Regions from separate parts of the Paenibacillus sp. DCT19 genome, predicted to be linked through region 1. Evidence: predicted binding sites of a transcription regulator. Region 1 holds the regulator's gene; each other region holds the start of a gene.

Region 1 (7,242 bases):
CTACAGAGTTTAATCAGGTAAAAATAGATTTTATAAACTCAGGCTCGAAGCCGTTTACGTTTACCTTAAACCAGGGGACGATCTCGGGTCATGCGCCAATGTCTGGCACGGTTCCAGCAGATGGTGGGATCCATACGTTTTCTAGTGAAGAGGCGTGGTCAACTGGAGAGTATTATCTGAATGTTTCATCTGCGCAAAATATGTCAGGTACTGTGAACGTGGATCTATCGAAATAATTACATAAAGATGAATGTATGATAACTCAACCTACAGCCTGTGGCTGATAGGTCTTTTTTATTAATTTAAGCAAATATGGACATCAAAAAACAAATAAATTTTTGGTAGACGGGTTAAGTATATAAGTGTAAATATCATTATTGGCTTCTATGCTTACTGTGTGATTCAAAAATTGTGCAAATGTTTTAACAGTATTAAGTATGTTGAAAGTTTCATATGAATGAGTTATAATTCATTTATATTTTGAACAATTTAATTTTTAAAAATTAAAAAACTCATTAATTGGAGATGTTAATATGAATCAAGCAAAGCAACTTGTTTCCGAACAACGGACATTTTTTTATACAGGTCAAACTAAAAACGTTGAATACCGCATCCATGCTCTTCAGCAACTAAGAGCAGGAATTGAGAAATATCAGCAACGCATATTAGATGCATTACGTGCTGATCTGAATAAATCTGAGGCTGAGGCATACGGATCTGAGATTCGAATCGTACTGGGTGAATTAGATTTTGCATTGGAGCATTTAGCGGAGTGGGCTACGCCTAAATCTGTACCTACAGCTGCAGCGATACCTGATGGAGTAAGTATCATATACGCTGAACCGTACGGAGTTGCGCTAATTATTGCACCTTGGAACTATCCATTCCAACTGGCATTTGGGCCACTCATTGGAGCGATTGCAGCGGGTAACTGTGCCGTTATTAAGCCATCTGAATTAACACCAACGGTTTCTCGTCTGATTAATGATCTGATTCAGGATGTATTTCCTAGAGAGTACATTGCAGTTATGGAAGGTGAAGTTGAGACAAGTACAGAACTGTTGAATGAACATTTTGATTATATTTTCTTTACAGGTAGTACTGGTGTTGGGCGTATCGTCATGAAAGCTGCTGCCGAACATCTAACTCCGGTTACGTTGGAACTGGGGGGCAAAAGTCCGGTCATTGTTCACAAGGATGCGGATCTGAAGCTTACGGCTCAACGTATTGTACGTGGTAAATACCTCAATGCTGGACAAACCTGCGTAGCACCAGATTATTTGTTTGTACATGAACAAGTGCACGATGAATTGATTGCATTAATTCAAGATGAAATTCAGGACAAATTCGGAAATGATGTAATGAAGAACCCGGACTTCCCGCATATTGTTAATGCCCGTAACTTTGATCGAGTGTCGAAATTCCTTGAGGATGGTAAAGCGTTGATTGGTGGTCGTTCTGAACGTGATAAACTACTTATTGAGCCTACTGTATTGGGTGATGTGGACTGGAGTTCAGCGATAATGCAGGAGGAGATTTTTGGCCCAATTCTTCCGGTTATGACTTATCAAGATCTTAACCCCGTGTTAGATGAGATTGTCCGTCGGCCTAAACCGTTGGCACTATATCTCTTCACACAAGATGAGCAATTACAGGAGCAAGTTCTGAACCAAGTGTCCTTTGGTGGAGGTTGTATTAATGATACGTTATCTCATATGACTTCACATTACCTGCCATTTGGAGGCGTAGGGGAGAGTGGTATGGGTTCGTACCATGGACAGCAAAGTTTTGATGTGTTCTCCCATCACAAAAGTATTATGAAACGTACCCAGTAATAATCTTGGAAGTTGCAACGTAAAAAAGAGGTTGTCCTAAAAATTAGGACAACCTCTTTGTGTATTTCATTTCATGTGTGATTATTGAAATCTGAAAATCAAATCTTATTAATGAAGATCGCGGAAAAGACCTATAACTTTACCTAAGATGCTAACATGTTTCAAACGAAGCGGTTCAAATGTGGCGTTCTCCGGCTGAAGACGAATATGATCCTTCTCCTTATAGAAGGTTTTTACTGTAGCTTCGTCGTCCTCAGTCATGGCAACAACGATATCACCGTTATCAGCAGTTTGCTGCTGACGTACAATCACGTAGTCCCCATTAACAATACCTGCTTCAATCATACTATCCCCAACAACAGAAAGCATAAATACCTTTTGTTCGCCTACATAATGAGTAGGAAGAGGGAAGTAGTCCTCAATGTTCTCGGTTGCTGTGATTGGAACACCGGCAGTTACTTTACCCACAACAGGAATGCGAGCAACGCTGTGTGCGAACTGGTGGGAGTGCTCTGATTCCTCTTGGCTTAACAATTCGATAGCTCTTGGTTTCGTTGGGTCTCTTCTAATGAGACCTTTCTTCTCCAAACGATCCAAATGTCCGTGAACCGTAGAGCTGGAAGCTAGTCCAACCGCTTCTCCAATTTCCCGTACGGAAGGAGGATACCCCTTCAACCGGACTTCATTGCGTATAAACTCCAGAATAGCCTGTTGCCTGCTGGATATCTTCGACATACCGTATCAACCCCATTTAGTAACGTTTGGGAAAATTATAACATAGAACCTCCGTTCGTACAAACATAAGTTCTAAATAAAATGGGATAAAATCAAGAAATTTGCTACAAAAAGATGGAATTTCGAGCATAGATAATAAATCCTGTGACTTAGGGAACAACCTAGGGAAGATTTAAGTCGGAAATAAAGCGAGAAAAAAGCGAACAATTGTTCCGAAAAAGTTGTTGAACAAAACAAATGTTCGTGTTATATTGTTTTCAACAGATAGGAACAAACGTTTGGAGGTCGATTTTTAATGAGATATTCAACTTATCAAAGTATTTATGAACCAGTAAATTCCGAAGCGGTTAAGACTAACATAGGTAATCTCCAGAAATCATTCGCACAGCTGAAGATGCCAACCTGGATTTTGAAACTGTCTTTGGTGGCTTTCATTATAATTGTTGGATGCAGTACAGTGCTTACAGTATTTGCTGGGAATGAGAACGATTTGTTGCCCGGTGGCAAAATCGCAGTTTCTGAGGGAGATACGTTATGGAGTATTTCTGTAGATTACAAACCGGAAAGCATGGATACGCGCGTATATATAGAAGCAATTAAGCAAGTGAATCAACTTCAATCGACTACAATTCGAGCTGGACAAGTGTTGGTTTTGCCCCAGATTTCCCAATAAAGAGTAGATTCTAACTAGTCAGCAACCACCGACCTTGACAACCCGTCCCGATCATGTCAAAGTTAATATGACTTTGTAATTTTGGAGGGGACAAGATTGGATATAGATAGCCTAGTAGCACGTATTAACGAATTGGCTCGCAAACAAAAATCTACTGGTTTATCAGAGGAAGAGCTTGCTGAGCGTGCAAAACTTAGAGAGATTTATTTGAACAACATCCGCAGCAATTTCAGACAACAGTTAGATTCCATTGAAATTGTGGATGATGAGAAAGATCAAGGCCGCCAAGGCAAACTCAAACACTAGAGAAACCTAATGATATCATTACGATATTTAGGTTTCTTACTGTTATTTTGAGAATGCTGTTTTTTTAGATAAGGGGGAACTTTTGGTTTACAGTCATGTAAGCCGATACAAAGACAAAATAAGGGGGATTCTCATGGCTCGTTCGTTCGAGAGAACGGTTCGCAAAAATTCTAAGCAGTTGAATCATCAACGCAAAAAGAATGGTCAACAAGTTTCAGGTACACCAGGTGTCGATATTTTTAAAGGTCGCAGCCTGTTGTTCCCTATATTCTTGATTGGACTTGCGTTTCTGTATCTATTTATGAGTACATTTCTTGTTAAAGCTCCAATGACAACTTGGGATTGGGTTACCATGCTGCTGTACGTATTTTTGGCTGTAATCTTTCTTCTCCGTCGTCCTTACCTTAAGATTGGAAACAGCACAATTGCGACGATTAAAGGTAACCGTGAGCGGTCAATCGGTGTTGACGATATCGTGAAGTTCCGAATTGAGCCTGGTACAGTTGTCATTGAGCACAACGGTCGTGGTAAGAGATGGGTATTCACTAAATTGTTGAATCGTTACGATACAGATGCGATTACCGAGCGTCTTCTGAGATTTGCCAAGTCGCATCAGATTACTGTGGAAACTTACGAGAAAAAGTAATTACTGCATAAAGGGGAAGATGACCGTAATGACGTTAAAAGCAATTTTGTTCGATCTAGATGATACATTGTTATGGGATGAGCGCAGTGTCAGAGAAGCTTTCCATGAAACTTGTCTTGTAGCTGCGGCAGAGACGGGTGTTGATCCGGCTGCACTTGAAGAAGCTGTTCGTAATGAAGCACGGAATCTGTATGAATCCTACGAGACATTTGCGTTCACCAAGATGATTGGAATTAATCCATTTGAGGGTCTATGGGCTAACTTCACAGGTGGAGATCAACCTGAGTTCCGTCAGTTAGAGCAGCTTGCGCCTGCGTATCGTAGAGATTCATGGTATCGTGGTCTCTTGAAAATGGGTGTAGACCGTCAAGATCTTGCGGACAGATTGGCATCCCAGTTTGGGGCAGAGCGTAGATCTAGACCTCATATCTATGAGGAAACGATCGATACGTTAAGTCATCTTAAAGGAAAGTTCAAACTTTTGCTTTTAACGAATGGTTGTCCAGCTCTTCAACAAGAGAAGTTAGATGGCGTTCCTGAGATCGTGCCTTTCTTTGATGAAATCATTATTTCTGGTTCTTTTGGTAAAGGTAAACCTGACCCTTCAATCTTCCAGCATGCTTTGGACAAATTAGGTGTTCAACCTGAAGAGAGTATGATGGTTGGAGACAAGCTCACGACAGATATCCGAGGTGCTCTATCTACTGGGATTAAGTCAGTATGGATTAATCGTGAGAACAAAGAGAACTCAGAAACCTATACACCGGATCATGAGATTAAGCATCTTTCGGAATTGGAACGGATCATTGCTACATTTTAAAGAAATTTGCAGTGTGGTGTAATTTACAAACATCAATGACTTATGTTGAGATGGCAGCCCATCCAGCATGGTCATTGATGTTTTTTTATTTTCGGAGAAAATAGCAGCTATGGAGAGCGTAGTCAATGTTTATTTTTTTTGTAAAAGTTGTTGAAATAATATTTTACCTGCATTAGAATATAACTAACATACTAGTATGACTAGTATATGGAAACTGAATGTATGGTTATTTCAAATTTTGGTCTTAATGTGAAGTTTGAATATACCGTATTAATTTTCATTTATTTTGTAAGCGCTTTACATAATTTTGATTCAGTCAAATAGGAGTGTAGAACTGAAAAATACCAGATCTTCTCCAGGTAAAATGTCTAAATGATGCAACGTTTATCCAACAAAATGATATCGCTTACATTCGTGATTTGTTTATTCCGTAGTGGGGGTGAAGTTGGTCTGTAAGATGTCTTCAACAGGAAGAAGAGGTGGGAGTTGCAATTGAAGTATTAGTTCTCAGTTACATTATCAAGATAGGGATCGGAGTGAATGACACATGGAGTCTGAAACAGCTAAAGCCACACTAACGATGACATCTTTACGTAAAGAGAGCAAGCTTAGAACAATGGGAGCAATGTTCCGCAAGGACTGGCAGTTGTACTCATTGTTAATTCTGCCCATTATTTATCTTATCATTTTCAAATATGGACCAATGATCGGCAATATTATTGCATTTAGACGTTTTGTACCAGGAGGAAGTATCTTTGGAGAAACTTGGGTTGGCCTAAGGTACTTTCAAATGTTCATCCAAGATCCAACCTTCTGGAAAGTGTTTAGCAATACGTTAATGTTAGGTGGACTCGCATTGCTATTTACTTTTCCGGTTCCAATCATTTTTGCTCTTTTGCTGAATGAAGTGAAAAGCAAACGTTTCAAAAAATTTGTGCAAACGGCTTCCTACCTTCCACATTTTCTGTCCATCGTAATCGTAGCAGGTATGATTCTACAATTGACCTCAGTGAATGGTTCTATTAATAGTCTAGTATCATTTTTTACGGGTGAGAGCATTCCGTTCATGCAGAGAGCTGAGTGGTTTAGAACGATCTATATTACCTCTGAAATCTGGCAGGGAATGGGCTGGGGAGCGATTTTGTATCTTGCGGCATTAACAACGATTGATGATTCCTTATACGAAGCAGCACGCATTGATGGGGCAAACCGTTGGAAACAAACGATTCACGTGACAATCCCAGGTATTTTACCAACGATTGTCACCTTGCTGATATTGAACATGGGTAATTTCTTAGCTGTCGGTTTTGAGAAGATTTTGCTCTTGTACAATCCGCTTATATATGAAACTTCTGATGTTATTTCTACCTATCTATACCGCGTCGGCATGGGAACAGGTAACTTCAGCTATGCAACGGCGATTGGACTATTTGAATCCATCATTGGATTGATACTGGTATTCTCGGTTAACGCAATCTCACGCAGACTGACACAGCGAAGCTTGTGGTAGAGGAGGGGCAGCATGATTGAATCTAAATCCTATAAAGTGTTCAAAGTGTTTAACGCCATCTTTCTGATCTTTGTTGTATTCATCACGCTATATCCGTTCCTTAATGTTGTAGCGCAATCATTCAGCAGTGAGTCCTACATTAACTCAGGCAAGGTAAGCTTGTTCCCGAGAGGTTTTAATGTTGAAACGTACAAAACCATTTCCGCAGACAGCATGTTCTGGACTAACTATAAAAATACGATCATTTACACCGTTGTTGGTACGCTGATTTCAATGTTCATGACAACGATCTTCGCCTATGCCCTCTCCAAAAAGAGACTCATGGGAAGAAAATTTCTAACGATGTTTGCAGTGTTCACCATGTTTTTTAGTGGAGGATTGATTCCGAACTATGTGTTGATCAATTATCTTGGTTTCAACAATACGATGTGGGCGATTGTAGTCCCTGGTGCAATTAGTATATATAACATGTTAATTATGAAATCATTCTTTGAAAATATGCCTGAGGAGTTAGAGGAAGCCGCAGCCATTGATGGACTGAATACGTATGGCATCTTGCTTAGAATCATACTGCCGCTGAGTAAAGCGGTAATGGCAACAATGGTTCTATTTTATGCAGTAGGTCATTGGAATTCCTGGTTTCCCGCATTTTTGTACCTCGACAAAAAGGAACTGTTTCCCGTCACGATTTATTTGCGTAATATGATTGCCGGTGCA
Region 2 (7,242 bases), 1.4 Mb from region 1:
CTGGCGCCAAATGCTGGTATCTGTTGCCGAAATGTTTGGAAAAACATCAGTAGCCGAAGAGATGATCGCGCAATACGAGCATCAGGCAGCCGCCGCCCGTAGCACACTGGAGAGACGCGTGCAAGGACAAACGGTTGCGATGCTGCGGTTATCCTCATGCGGGTTCACATTATATGGCGGAGAGAAGCACGGTTATACGGGACCAGTGCTGTACGGTGATTTGGCTTTGGAGCCACATTCACTAGTTCGTCGATTGACCAAGGGAGCTCGCAAGGCTGAATTAACGGCAGAGCAGCTAGGCTTGTTGGATGCAGATCATATTTTTATCACCTTTGATAATGAAGATGGTCAAAAAATGGGTCTCAAATATCTATCTTCCCCAGTCTGGAACAGCCTGCGTGCCGTACAGAACAAGCGCGTATATGAGGTGGATTTTCTAAGCTGGATGAATTATGGGCTGCTGTCCAACCGCAAGAAGATTAATGATGTACTGCATTTCTTAGGGAGTGTCTGAAAACTCCGAAGGACGCAGATTTTGCCGAATTTTCGTTCCATGCCAGGAAGTTTTCCGCAGGCGTGCCGAGGCACGTCAAGGGAAAGTGACGCAGCAGGGGGCGAAAAGGGGGTAAAAGATGCACTTCAGTGAGTTTTCAGACACGACCTAGGCTAAACGCTTGTGTGTGTTGCATCATAGAAGTTGTCCTATGCACAGATATGGTTGATGTGTTAAAAAATACCCATGCTCAAATACCGTTCCCCGGTATCCGGCGCAATGCAGAGCACCCGGTGCCCTGGGCCTAATTCCTTCGCGATGCGAAGGGCAGCCCACACCGAAGCGCCAGATGAAGGGCCTAGTAGCAGCCCTTCCCGGGCAGCAAGCTGCCGCATCGTATCCAGTGCGTCCTCATCGGACACCTGGATGATGGCATCCCATATGTCGGTATTGAGAATGTCCGGAATGAACCCCGGACTTGTACCGACAAGCTTGTGCGGTCCAGGCTCGCCGCCGGACAGCACTGGTGAACCTTTGGGCTCGACTGCATAGATGTGGATGCCAGGCAATTGTTTGCGTAATTCTTCTCCAGTCCCTGTAATGGTACCGCCGGTTCCAGCTGTTGCGATGAATGCATCCAACTTTCCGTCCATCTGCTCTATAATTTCAGGAGCGGTGGTGATGCGATGAATATCTGGGTTTGCCTGATTCTCGAATTGCTGAGGAATGAAGCTTCCGGGCAAGCTCGCATGAAGCTCTTTCGCTTTGCGAATAGCACCAGGCATCCGCTCGTCTGCGGGAGTAAGGACGACTTCTGCGCCATATGCCTTAAGGATGTTAATCCGTTCCTTCGACATATTATCAGGCATGACCAGAATGGCTTTGTAGCCTTTGGCTGCCGCGTTCATAGCCAAGCCAATTCCCGTATTACCGCTGGTTGGCTCAATAATGGTCGCTCCAGGAAGCAGCAGTCCGGCTTGTTCAGCCTGGTAAATCAGGTTGTAGGCCGCACGATCCTTAACACTTCCGCTTGGATTAAAATACTCTAGTTTAACGTACACCTCGGCAGAATCGCTGCCCGTGAGCCGGCTCAGCTTGACAGCTGGGGTGTTACCGATGAGTTCGGTGACATCGGCGGCAATGCCTGTATATTTTCTGGATGGTTGTATAGAATTTGAATCCATAAGTCAACTCCTTGATAGATAAGACGTTGGGACGTGTCTTGTTTGGTTCATAAACGATTCGAGTTCATGTCTTATTGGAATGGTTGGATATGTCTACTCCATCTTAATGAAAGTGACCTTGAGAGGTCAACCTATTTGGTTAAGCTGGTTAAGTCGAGCTGAAGCCTTACGAGGGGGAAGAAGTGTATAAATGTTACCTGTAAATGGAAAAGAAGAACAGGTGGGCAGAGCCTGTTATTGTTATGTCTACAGAATCTACCCTCTTGTATGTAAAGATCAAGATTGTGTTAGATCCGTTTGCAGATGGCGGCTCAGCTCTTTTTTTACTTCATTACGTGCAAATGTCCACAGCATATAGAACCGTTGCCAGTATCCTCTGCATAGGTACACCGTCTCGATCCCCTCAGTTTGCCTTTTTTCCTCCAGTACTTTGACTCCGCGCGTTCTCATCTGTTGGCGAAGGTGCAGCATCTCTTGAAGTACATCATTCTGAATGTTTGTTAACGAGAGGATGTATACCTCGGGCATCTTCAGCAGTAACGTGTCTAGTGTGTGAATATCTCGTTCAAGTACATCAAGAAGCAATGTGCGAACAACGAGACCTTTGATTAGGCGATGATCCTCATCCGCAGGGGATGGGGCGGAAGGAGAGGATGACATAAGTTCACTTCCTTATCCTATAATTGGAATTTTACATTTACAGAACGTATGTTCTTATATTATAATCAATATATGCAATATAGATACGTATGACAACAGAGAAATATTGGAAGCAGGCAATCAGATGAATAGCTGTGGAGATCTGACTGAATGTGCAAGCGTCCATTAGAAGATAGTTCGGAGCTGAGAGAAAGGGACAGGCTCTCTCCAAAATTTAGGTATAATTTTAGTGTGCAGAAGGAAACATAAGGCATAAGTAACCGGGATTGATGATGTTACGCAGGCTTTGACCATGGATGGTGCACGGCGGAGTTGGTCGGAAAGTGAATCTAGTACAATTGAATAACTGTAAATGAATAAGTACAAGTGAACACAGTAAAAGATAGAACGATTTTGATAAACAACAAGAATGAATAAATGAATACGCTGAAATGCAACAAATTGCGGTAGGAAGCCAGAGAAGAAGGAATCCTCCAACGTATTCTTTGGCTTCCTGATGACAGGCAATAAAAAAGCTCTGCCTTGGGCGGCAGAGCCTGTGGAATACTGCCGATTCAGCGGCAGTCAGATGATGTGTTCAGACTTGAATACAACGCTTCAAGCGAAAGCTTAAGCAAGGTATTGTGGTTTCTCGTAAAGAGCTTCTTTTTCCAAGATGACCTTATAAGGTCGTTCTTTACCCTTCAGAGAAGGACCAATTGTAATGAGTGGTACAGCCGGTTTGTGGAAACGTTCCTCTTCCTTAGGTTCCGGAACCGGTCGTGATGATTCGGGCGCAGAACTGAGGCGTACCTTTTTCTCGCTGCCCCAGCGCTTGCTTATTTTTTTCATTTCCGGTCTCATTCCGGGTCGCCTCCTAACAAATCGTTGATGGCGTTGAACAGTTGACGGTTCTGAAGGTCAATCTGCTGGAATATCGCCTCATCCGCTTCAATATGACCAATGATATGCACCGTAATGACATACCTCTTGGCTACAGGATAGCATAGCAGATATTCTTTCTCAAGGTAATCGTCGTATAGATTGATTTTGATTTTATTTTCGCGGTAAGAATCAATGACCAGTATTCGCTTTGGATCGTCAGGTTGTTTGTCATCATTAGCAGATAAGTCATATTTTCTTCCCGGTTCCCCAACATTACCACATAATTGCTCTATATAACCACGATCATCTGTACGGTAGATGGCTGTACCTCTAACAGCGAATGGAGATTGAGATACAAAGGCAGTTCGTAGTGCGTCGCTCATTCGCTCCAGCATCTTGTCATCTGCTCTGCGGGTGCGCAGCAATTCCCTAAAGAATCGCAGCAGCTTGAGCAGCTGCACCCGCGCCTCTCCTTCGGTTCGTTTGTGTTTCTCAATGATTCGCTCCATCTCAGGATCGCTCCAGCGTCCCTGTTCTTCAATGCTGTCCGCAATTTTGGAGCAAGCTACGGAGACGGCTGGCGCCCATTTCCCATCTGATCGAATTTCATATACCAATGGATTTAACCCCAATAGATCTGTGGGCATACGTAAGCCTTCGACTTTTGCAGCGTCCTTGATATCTGTAATATCTTCAGGAAGAATGAAAAAAATACGTTTTCGTCCCAGACGTCCCATAAACAAACCCATTTCCAGCATTGTATTATCACGAACCGAGGCGTAGTACTTTCCACGGATTTTGGATATATCATCTGGATGGAAAATAAAAATGGCAAAGTCGGTTGTGCGTACTTCTGCTTCCAAATCATCCATTGTATAACTGCTTGGATTAAAAACCCCAGAGTACCAAGGGGTAACCTCGGCCGAGAAACGCAAGTTTTCGTGTACTGCTGCTGCAATCGGCTTCGCTTCCAGCGAGCAGCCAATAAACACTCTTGGCTTTAACGTTTTCATCAATCCGCCTCGCTTAAACGGTAGTGGGATTCAATTGTTATATTATACCATAAAAAGCAGAGTAAGTCTGAAAAACGTCTGTACCTGTTGCCGAATTATTTGAAATACATTTGCTACAGTGTATGTATGACGGGGGATTGATTCCTTTACTTTTCTTGAAAAAATAAAAAAAAGCCCCAATTTGTCACAGATGGGTGACTGGACAGTTATATTTGAAGCCATCGGTCATAGAATGAAGGAGCAGGTTGCACGATTAGTAAGATAACCTAGTACTGGTGTGGCTGTTTGACGGTTAATCAAGGACAGAGCCTGCTTTATGCACGTTTTTGCTGGGTCGGTTGTTTAGACCCACTCCCGTCGGTGTTATATAATAAAAGAACAAGCAAGTTAGCTTTGGTGTTTAAGCAGAATTGAATGATTACAGGTTTGGAGTCACGTTTTTGAACTTATATTCACACAGGAACGGAGAGTGCAGAACCCATCTGTAGAAGCGAAGCGCTCGCGTTTATCACAGGATTTTTCCTTTTAAAAAAAGGAATCACAAAAATCCGGGCATAACAGCGATCGAAAGAGGGTACTGCAATCGGAGTGGTTAGGTGTGAAACAAGGTGTTCAATGTTGTGCCTCTGTAATGTTTCAGTTCGTTTAACCAGACACAGCTAACCAACAAAAGATAGAAAGGATCAGGATACCATGAGTTCCCGAAGGACAATCTCCCCAAGGACAATCTGGAAACGTTACGATCTCTCATACACATAGCGCCCCTTGTAGAGTAAACCAACCGTAGTAAAAAAACGGCTGACTCTGCGAAAGAGGGGATTGGAAATGAAGATTCGAAGGACATATACGATGATTTCTTCCAGGCTTGCCTTTTGCAGGGTACGGTCGGTCTAAAAAACCAACCTACAAACTGTGAGGGAACCTGTATGAAGAGAACATCGTTAACAATGCAACAAGTGAAGACAGAAGCGGGCAAGCTGGCGATTATGCTGCTCGGTACATTTATTTTGGCGTTTGCCTACTATCACATTAATTTTCAGAATCATTTATCGGAGGGCGGATTTGTCGGTCTGGCCCTGTTAGGGAAATACGCAACAGGCTTATCTCCAGCAATTGGTATGCTGCTGCTGGACATTCCTGTCATGATTCTAGCCTGGTACCTTAAGGGCTGGAGATTCATGATTCAGGCGCTACTTGGTGTAGGTGCATTCTCCCTATTCTATGATGGCTTTGAACGATATTCTACACTAGTGATGTCGTTTAATGGGAACCTGTGGATTCCCGCAGTGCTATCCGGTGTGTTGACAGGGATAGGCGCAGGGATTGTGCTTCGATTTGGCGGAGCGACAGGTGGAGACGATATTCTGGCGGTGCTGGTAAGCCGCTGGAAGGGATGGAAGCTGGGAACAGTTTTCTTCGTCAGCGATGCATTTGTATTAGGATTGTCGCTTTTCTTTCTTCCGGTAAAAGAAACTTTATATACGATTCTGGCCGTATGGATTGCGAGTAAAGTCATCACGTACGTCGTGAGTATCCCGGCACGCGGAACGGTTGTTACAACTTCTGCTGTCAAACTGCCGATCCCATCGGTAGCGACCAAGGCTGTGAACGTTGCTTCACAACGCACTGCGGTAGCAAGAGGGGTAACACATTAACCATACGTTTCAGAACCATAGATGGATGAACGGTACAACAAGATATTGAATGAACAAAATCCCATTTGCCCGCAAGATCAGCGGCAAATGGGATTTTGTATTTAAGAACATATTTAGGATTTAATCGATGAAGCGATCTGTCCATCCTGGTTATGGATAATGGCTCGAATGTTCTGTTTATGGCTGAGTGCTTTGGCTGCATCCACGGCTTCTGCTTTTGTATCGAATGTGGACTGATAGGAGGGCTTTCCTTCCTCCTTAATCGCCCAGCCAGAATCTGTAGGCACAACATGAATGTTGTCATGACTCTTCGATGAGGCTACAGGTTCAGAGTGACGTCGCTCCGTAGAGGAGGATTGGCGAGGAGCTGATTTTTTTCCGGATGATGAGTTAGCGTTAGAGTTTTGGGATTCGGGATGATTCTCGCCCCACTCTTCGGCTTTCGCTGTAGCAATCGGAATAGCTCGTCCTTCCTCATAACCGTCCTCCAGCAGAGCATTAGCGATCTCAATAGCCTTATGTCGGATACGTGGCTCTAGATTTTTCATTGAGACAGGATAATCATGTTTGTTCCAAGGCATATGAATTCCCTCCTGTGCAATATTGGATTAGTTGTATATTACCCTCTCCGGGAAGGGATAAACGAATGGATTTTGTTTGAGAAGATGTGGCTGAGCTGATCTAGATAGAAGACGCTTCCTATACTTTTGAAGGAACGAGGGGTATAATGCTGTTCAGGTATTAATGCACTTCTTAGGAAAAATAAAGGAGATTTACATATGTTCAGTCTAAGCTTAGCGATTCCAATGGTATTTACCATGTTAATTCATGCAGCGGATAGTTTATCCTATGCTTTGCGTCTTGGTGGATTACGTACGCGTCGGATTGCACTAGCGATATCGTTATCTGGGATTTTATTGTTAGTATCACGTACGTCCAATATGGCTCAAGGGCCAATGGTAGGCAATCTGGTAGACACAGCTTCCAGTGGGGGAACAACAAATTTTGCAACACAGCTTCATTGGTTAATGGGGGCGGCTACGATCGGAACAGCACTTGCTATCCTTTGCTTTCCCACGATGGTGAAGCTGTCTTCCCGTATGGTTGTGCATTTTGAAGCAGCAGGTTCCATTCCAACGATGGTTCGCGGAATGCTGAAGCGTAGCAAGATGAAGAATGCGATGTATTATATTACTCCACCGTCATGGGTGATGGCGAAGCAATTAGTCCAACATGGCATGCCTAGACGTCTGATGACGTTGAACATTGCCGTGACGGCAATCTATACAACAGGTGTGCTCTCAAGTTTGTATGCGGCATACCTGTACCCTAGTCAGGCAATCGCTGCTTCCCAATCCACAGGATTAATCAAC
Region 3 (7,242 bases), 360 kb from region 1:
GGCTGTACCATAACACGAACTTCGCGTCCAGCTTGGATAGCGTACGATTTCTCGACACCTTCGAACGATTCTGAAATCTCTTCCAGTTTCTCCAGTCGTTTGATATACGTTTCCAGTGTTTCGCGGCGTGCACCCGGTCTTGCTGCGGAGAGCGCATCTGCTGCGCCAACCAACATCGCAATAACCGAAGTCGCTTCGCAATCCCCGTGATGGGACGCGATACTGTTGATTACTACAGGATGTTCTTTGTATTTCTTCGCCAGTTCCACGCCAATTTCGACGTGTGATCCTTCCACTTCGTGATCCAGCGCTTTACCGATGTCATGCAATAGACCTGCACGTCTTGCCAGCGTTACGTCTTCTCCGAGTTCGCCAGCCATCAGCCCAGTCAAGTAAGCCACTTCCATGGAATGTTTCAAGACATTCTGACCATAACTTGTACGGAACTTCAGTCGTCCCAAAATTTTGATCAAGTCTGGGTGCAATCCATGTACGCCAACTTCAAAGGTTGCCTGCTCACCGTATTCACGGATACGCTCGTCCACTTCTTTACGAGATTTCTCAACCATCTCTTCAATACGTGCCGGGTGGATTCGTCCATCTGCCACCAATTTCTCAAGGGCAGTACGAGCAATCTCACGACGGATCGGGTCAAAGCCCGACAGAATAACTGCTTCTGGCGTATCATCGATAATGAGGTCAATTCCCGTAAGGGTTTCAAGCGCACGGATGTTACGTCCTTCACGACCGATAATCCGACCTTTCATTTCTTCATTCGGCAATGTCACAACAGATACTGTTGTTTCCGCAACGTGATCAGCCGCACAACGTTGGATAGCAAGCGTAATAATCTCGCGAGATTTCTTGTCCGCCTCTTCTTTCGCCTGCTGTTCGATGTCCTTGATCATTTGAGCCGTCTCGTGACGAACTTCCTGTTCTACGTTGGACAGTATGATACTGCGTGCATCTTCCATGGTGAGATTGGATATACGCTCCAATTCAGTCACCTGGTTTTTGTAGATCATTTCAATTTGCTGCTGTGTCTCATCAATACGTTTCTCTTTGTTAGCCACTTGCTCTTCTTTACGTTCGAGTGATTCCATCTTTTTATCCAGCGACTCTTCTTTTTGCAACAATCGTCTTTCTTGTCGTTGAATTTCATTCCGACGTTCACGAGTGTCTTTTTCAGCCTCGGCGCGAATGCGATGAATTTCATCCTTCGCTTCAAGCACCGTTTCTTTCTTCAGTGCCTCTGCCTCTTTTTTCGCGTTCTCCACGATTTGTACGGCAGCTTGTTCCGCACTAGAGATTTTAGCCTCTGCAAGAGATTTGCGAATAAAATATCCTACTCCGAACCCAATGAATAGCGCGGCTACAACGAGAGCGATCATGATTGCAGTGTACATACTGTTCACCTCCTCGTTGATTCCTCCAAGGCATTCCTTGGGTCAATTTTCAGTTTTCAAGCCTTACATATGTTTGGGAATAAAGATTACCTACGGCGATCCCCCGCCGATTTTCATTTCAAGTGTACATGTTCACCACGTACTATCCGCTCTCAAGCGAACCCATAATCATGAATGATTGAAATCTTAAGAACCGAAACCGCTTTTTTGGAAGGAAAAAGGGTTTCCATTTCAATAAGACTCATGTCCATTTTAGTATTTGACGAAAGAAATTGTCAAGAGAATGCGACATAGAGTGTCCTGTCTCCTAATCCCACAGTAAAGCGTCGTCATCATCAGGGTCTTTAGCCTCAGTTTCTTCAATTATACAATTAACGACACGACGCACCATATCCATCGGAAAACCACGCCGCATCAGAAAAGGAAGCGTTTTGCGTTTTTTCTCAGAAATGTCGCCTTTGACTTGGTTCCACTTCTTCCGCCCTGCGGTCAAAGCAGTCTCAAATTCTGTATCCCCACTCACAGTTTCCAAAGCTTCAGCAATTAGATCATTGGCAATACCCTTCTGACGAAGTTCTTGCCTTATCCACAGTTTTCCCTTCCGCTGACCCTCCATACGCTGACGTGTCCATTCCTTCGCAAATGCTTCATCATCAATTAATTTTTCCTGCTCCAGCCGATCTAGCACCTCTTCAATTAGCGGAGGTGCAAACTGCTTCTGCCGCAAGCGCTGGCTTAGTTCATGACGTGTACGTGGCTTGAATTCGAGATATCGCAAAGACTGAACATACGTCTGCTGACGCTCGTCAGCCACAACAATTTCCTCAAGATCCTTTTTTACAAATGTGTTGCCTCGGGTCAACCGATACTTAATCATTACATCTTCCAGAACAGTTATTGAGTACATCCCGAACTCGATCCGATATCGCGCGACTCGCCCCTTCAGCAACCGCTCAACCCGGGTAATGGTCAACTCCTCATGATCCGGAAATTGAGATAACCCCGTTAACTCTGCTTCTTCAATTAAATCTTCAGCATATTTGTCCATGCCTTAATCTCCTTTCATCGTTGATATATAGGTTCAACTAAAGAAGTTTAGTTGAACTTATATATCTCTGCTCTCTACAGGAGATCAGATATTATGATAAAAGGCCGGGAATTCAGCCCGGCCTTATCTTATAGAGTTAGCGTGCCAACAGCCTCTGTCCCATGGGACAGAGGCTGTTGGACAATGCGAGCCACAAACCTGTTTCCTGAGCACAGTCAAGTCACAATCAGACAAGCCTCAGGAGTTCAGTAAATTACTCGTTGATTTCAAACAATTCTTGTTCTTCTGCTTCTTCTTTTTGCTGGTCCTCAGCCGTTGGTGTAGGAACCACTGTCGTTAAATTGCTTGCTTCACGAATTTTTTGCTCAATCACTTGAGCAATTTCTTTGTGCTCTTTCATGAATTGCTTCGCATTTTCACGACCTTGTCCCAGACGCTCGCCCTCATAGGAATACCATGCACCACTTTTGTTAACGATATCTAGTTCTGTACCGATATCAATGATACTACCTTCTCTAGAGATACCCTCACCGTACATGATATCCACTTCAGCTTGTTTAAACGGTGGTGCTACTTTATTCTTAACAACTTTTACACGTGTACGGTTACCGATAATGTCATTGCCTGATTTGATACTTTCAATCCGACGAACATCCAATCGAACTGTGGAGTAGAATTTCAAGGCACGACCACCAGGTGTTGTTTCAGGGTTACCAAACATAACCCCAACTTTTTCACGAAGCTGGTTAATGAAGATTGCGATTGTTTTGGATTTGCTGATCGCACCCGACAATTTACGCAACGCCTGTGACATCAGACGTGCCTGCAAACCAACGTGAGAATCTCCCATTTCGCCTTCAATTTCAGCTTTTGGTACCAATGCAGCAACGGAGTCAATAACGATAATGTCCACAGCTCCACTGCGAACGAGTGCTTCTGCAATTTCAAGCCCTTGCTCACCCGTGTCTGGCTGAGACAGAAGCAATTCATCAATGTTAACACCAAGTTTACTTGCATATTGAGGATCAAGAGCATGCTCGGCATCGATGAATGCAGCTTGTCCTCCTACTTTTTGCACTTCAGCAATCGCATGGAGTGCTACAGTTGTTTTACCAGAAGATTCAGGTCCATATATTTCAACAATCCGGCCTTTAGGCAAGCCGCCTGTTCCTAATGCAATATCCAGAGCCAAGGAACCACTGGGGATAATTTCCACTTGCATGTGAGTCGACTCACCCAGTTTCATGATGGATCCTTTACCAAATTGCTTCTCTATTTGACGGAGCGCCATATCAAGCGCGGCACGACGGTCTGACAATATGCTCACACCCTTTACTGTTTATAAGATAATGATACCTTGTTTTAACACGTTTGCCAAGCTTTTTTTCGAACATACATTCGTTTTTTTATCAAGGCCGAGGCGCCTCTTCCTCAAGCAAACCTGGAATTAAACAGAAAAAAGAACCGTAAACAAGGCTACTACGCCTGATTCTACGGTTCTTCCGTCTGTTAAAAGTATACTTGTTTTGCACTGTAAAAGCAAACCAAGCGGAAGAACTAATCTAGTTCAACCAGCTTGCGCCACAATCGATACAAGATAGACTTGGTTGAACGGATGCGAACCGTTTCCCGATTACCGTTAATACGCAGTTCATGAATTTCCGTCTCTTTGCCGCGTTCGGCTAGAGCAATGAAGACGAGCCCTGGGGGCTTACGCTCAGAATACCCAGGCCCTGCGACACCTGTAACAGCTAGTCCGAAATTAGCATCACCAATCATGCGCACCTGCTCTGCCAATACTTTAGCAACTTCAGGACTTACCGCTCCGGGTGCATCTTCCCCCTCCAGATAATCATGAGGAACGTTCAGCAGTTTTTCTTTCATCTCATTGGAGTAACATACAATTCCGCCTTTGAGAATTGCAGCACTGCCAGGAATTGATGTCAGGCTCTGCATGACAAGCCCACCTGTACAGCTCTCAGCAGCACTAAGAGTCAGCCCCATATCAGCCATCATCGTAACAATCGTATACTCAATAGGCACATCGTCACTAGCGTACAGATGCTCTGGCAAACGCTCACGAATCTGAACCTCCATCGCATCCAGCTTCACCTTCGCCTCTCCCTCATTAGGTGCTTTGGTAGAGACACGCACGGTAACCTCCCCTTCGCTTGCGTACGGTGCAATTGTAGGATCCGTCTGTCCGTCGATCAGATCAAGCAGACGATCCTCCAACGCCGACTCCCCTATACCTGCAAACTTCAGCATTCTGGAATAGATCGGCATCTCTTCTGTCAGAACATGCTGGAAGAGCCATGGCTTAACCTCCTGCTCAAACATCGGAATCAGCTCTTTAGGCGGTCCAGGCATAACAACATAATGTTTTCCATTGTCCGAGATGGCATTTCCCGCTGCAAGCCCCGTCTCGTTAGCTAGAGGCGTTCCCCCTTCGATAACAATAGCCTGACGACGATTATTCTCGGTCATAGTAACATTGCGATCCCTGAAAAAGCCTTCTATTTTGTCCATCGCTAGTCGATCTATATGCAGCTTACGACCTAATACTTCAGCCAAAGCATCCTTCGTAAGATCATCCTGTGTTGGCCCAATGCCACCGGAAAATAAAATTACATCTGCACGACCCTGAGCAATGCGGATCGCTTCACTAAGGCGACTTAGATTGTCTCCAACAACTGTTTGGAAATATACATCAATTCCGATCGCGGCTAATTCGCGAGACAAATATCTCGCATTGGTGTTCACAATCTGTCCAAGCAATAGCTCTGTGCCAACCGCAATGATTTCTGCCTTCATTCTGTATCCTCCTGTACACGCTGTGAGTATTCAAAGGGCAATAGGATGTTTTCCTATTGCCCTTAGTACTAATTGTTCCTTCTAAATTACCCGTTTTCCGGAACGATTACGCTTTTGATAAATTAAGCAAATTTTTGTTTTTAATGAAATAATCAATTCCTGACCAGATCGTTATAATCGCTGCAGCCCACACTGCGATAACATCCACGTGAATCCCCGTGTAAGAGAACGGGAAATTATTCAGCAGAAGTAATACAATAGCTACAATTTGCACAACGGTTTTTAGCTTACCCCAATTGCTTGCCGCTACAACAGATCCATCGAGCAATGCAATCTGGCGAAGACCTGTTACTGCAAATTCACGGCTAATGATTACGACAGCAATCCAGGAATCTAACTTGCCCATTTCCACGAGCGAAATGAGTACAGCAGTCACTAACAGCTTGTCCGCCAAAGGATCAAGCAACTTGCCTAGATTAGTGACCATATTGTTCTTGCGCGCCAAGTAACCATCGATTCCGTCTGTACTTGCTGCAATGACAAAAATGACAGCCGCAATCAATTGATTATAAGGAAGCGAGAAGCTTCCAAGCTGCAACGGCTCTGGATAAAATGGAAAATCCACGAGCAGAAACACCATCAAAAAAGGGATTAAGCAAATTCGTGCAAGCGTAATCCGGTTGGGTAAATTCACAAGACGCCCTCCCTCTTATCCTCCAATAACTCCAAACACTCATCTTTATCCCAGGACATCATCGAAACCTGTAATTCGTACAGTCACTTCAGCAAAATGCCTCACTATGTAAAAACGCAAAAATAAAGTCCACCGTTCAAACGTAAATGCGTTTTAAACGTTCCGGTGACTTCCAGAAAATGTACTGCTTATCACAAAGTCAGCAAACGATGATGACTGGGCTAATATGATTGATTGCCAGCAATGCACACTTAGTATAATATACGCCCATTATAGTGTCAAAAAACGCCTGTGAATTTCAAGCGTCCTGAACGCCTGGCTTATTTAAAGTTGGTATACTGCAGATCTAATGGTAGATTGGCACCATTCAACATTTGCATTACCGCTTGCAAATCATTCTTACTTTTTCCAGTTACCCGTAGTTGATCACCCTGAATCTGACTCTTCACCTTCATTTTGGAATCACGGATCAAAATATTGATTTTCTTAGCAATATCCTGGTCAATTCCTTGTTTGAAGCTCAGACGTTGGCGAACAGTTCCAGAAGAAGCGGGTTCCACTTTGCCATAATCAATGTTCTTCAGCGGAAGTCCTCGTTTAGCCATCTTCGATTGCAACACATCAATGACAGACTTAAGTTTGGTCTCGTCATCAGACAAAATCGTTAAAGCATCTTTGTCCAATTTCAAGCTGCTCTTGCTGCCCTTAAAATCATAACGAGTGCCTATTTCCTTTTCCGTTTGTGTTACGGCATTAGTCAGTTCCTGCAAGTCCATCTTGGACACGATATCAAATGAATTTTCTGAACTCAAACCGGTCACCCTTTCAGTTAGCATATGTTCTGTGTAACATTATAGAGGATACCCTATTGAAAAGTCTAATTTTAGAGAAGATACACAACAGAAAAAGCATTCTTGACCCTCCATGGTTGGCTGATCAAGAATGCTTTTTCCTACTGTTGCCTAAAAGCCTAATACCTGCTGCGGTTTGGTTGTCTGAACATATCAAGCACACCCAAAATTACATGCGCAAGTCCAAACCCCAAAATTCCGTAACCCCAAGCGCTCGGGGTTAAATAGTACCCCAGGAGGCTGACAATAATCCCTAAACCTGTAACGATCCAGCTGACTGTCATAGCCTTCCACCTCGCTTCACCGAAGATTAACTGCAAGTTAAGACCACGTTAGTGTCCCCCGCAGTGACTTCGGTTATTCGCCAGTGGCTGTGCCTTCGCTTCCGTCCGTTGATGTAGGGTCTGCGTTATCCGTTGTCGTAGCAGC

Evidence for each region. The regulator LexA, encoded in region 1, represses DNA repair genes until DNA is damaged. The targets are predictions, from matches to a motif close to CGAACATATGTTCG.
Region 2: a site for LexA is predicted at 2,379-2,392, ahead of DMB88_RS19435 (YhjD family protein). Genes of this name have one in related genera too.
Region 3: a site for LexA is predicted at 3,842-3,855, ahead of recA (recombinase RecA). Genes of this name have one in related genera too.

What each region holds. Positions count from the first base shown of each region.
Region 1 covers NZ_CP029639.1:2,907,746-2,914,987, forward strand. Annotated here, with positions in the region: gene DMB88_RS13235 (hypothetical protein) at 1-236, shown strand, start outside; gene DMB88_RS13240 (aldehyde dehydrogenase) at 534-1,835, shown strand; gene lexA (transcriptional repressor LexA) at 1,944-2,570, opposite strand; gene DMB88_RS13250 (cell division suppressor protein YneA) at 2,866-3,243, shown strand; gene DMB88_RS13255 (DUF896 domain-containing protein) at 3,340-3,549, shown strand; gene DMB88_RS13260 (hypothetical protein) at 3,683-4,195, shown strand; gene DMB88_RS13265 (HAD family hydrolase) at 4,224-5,015, shown strand; gene DMB88_RS13270 (ABC transporter permease) at 5,563-6,525, shown strand; gene DMB88_RS13275 (carbohydrate ABC transporter permease) at 6,538-7,242, shown strand, end outside.
Region 2 covers NZ_CP029639.1:4,275,262-4,282,503, reverse strand. Annotated here, with positions in the region: gene DMB88_RS19445 (helix-turn-helix domain-containing protein) at 1-514, shown strand, start outside; gene cysK (cysteine synthase A) at 727-1,677, opposite strand; gene DMB88_RS19435 (YhjD family protein) at 1,954-2,337, opposite strand; gene DMB88_RS19430 (hypothetical protein) at 2,947-3,180, opposite strand; gene DMB88_RS19425 (nucleotide-binding protein) at 3,177-4,214, opposite strand; gene DMB88_RS19420 (YitT family protein) at 5,141-5,869, shown strand; gene DMB88_RS19415 (DUF2188 domain-containing protein) at 5,983-6,450, opposite strand; gene DMB88_RS19410 (lipid II flippase Amj family protein) at 6,649-7,242, shown strand, end outside.
Region 3 covers NZ_CP029639.1:2,550,262-2,557,503, reverse strand. Annotated here, with positions in the region: gene rny (ribonuclease Y) at 1-1,406, opposite strand, end outside; gene DMB88_RS11490 (regulatory protein RecX) at 1,714-2,454, opposite strand; gene recA (recombinase RecA) at 2,708-3,772, opposite strand; gene DMB88_RS11480 (competence/damage-inducible protein A) at 4,012-5,268, opposite strand; gene pgsA (CDP-diacylglycerol--glycerol-3-phosphate 3-phosphatidyltransferase) at 5,375-5,962, opposite strand; gene DMB88_RS11470 (YajQ family cyclic di-GMP-binding protein) at 6,283-6,774, opposite strand; gene DMB88_RS30230 (hypothetical protein) at 6,933-7,097, opposite strand; gene DMB88_RS11465 (helix-turn-helix domain-containing protein) at 7,171-7,242, opposite strand, start outside.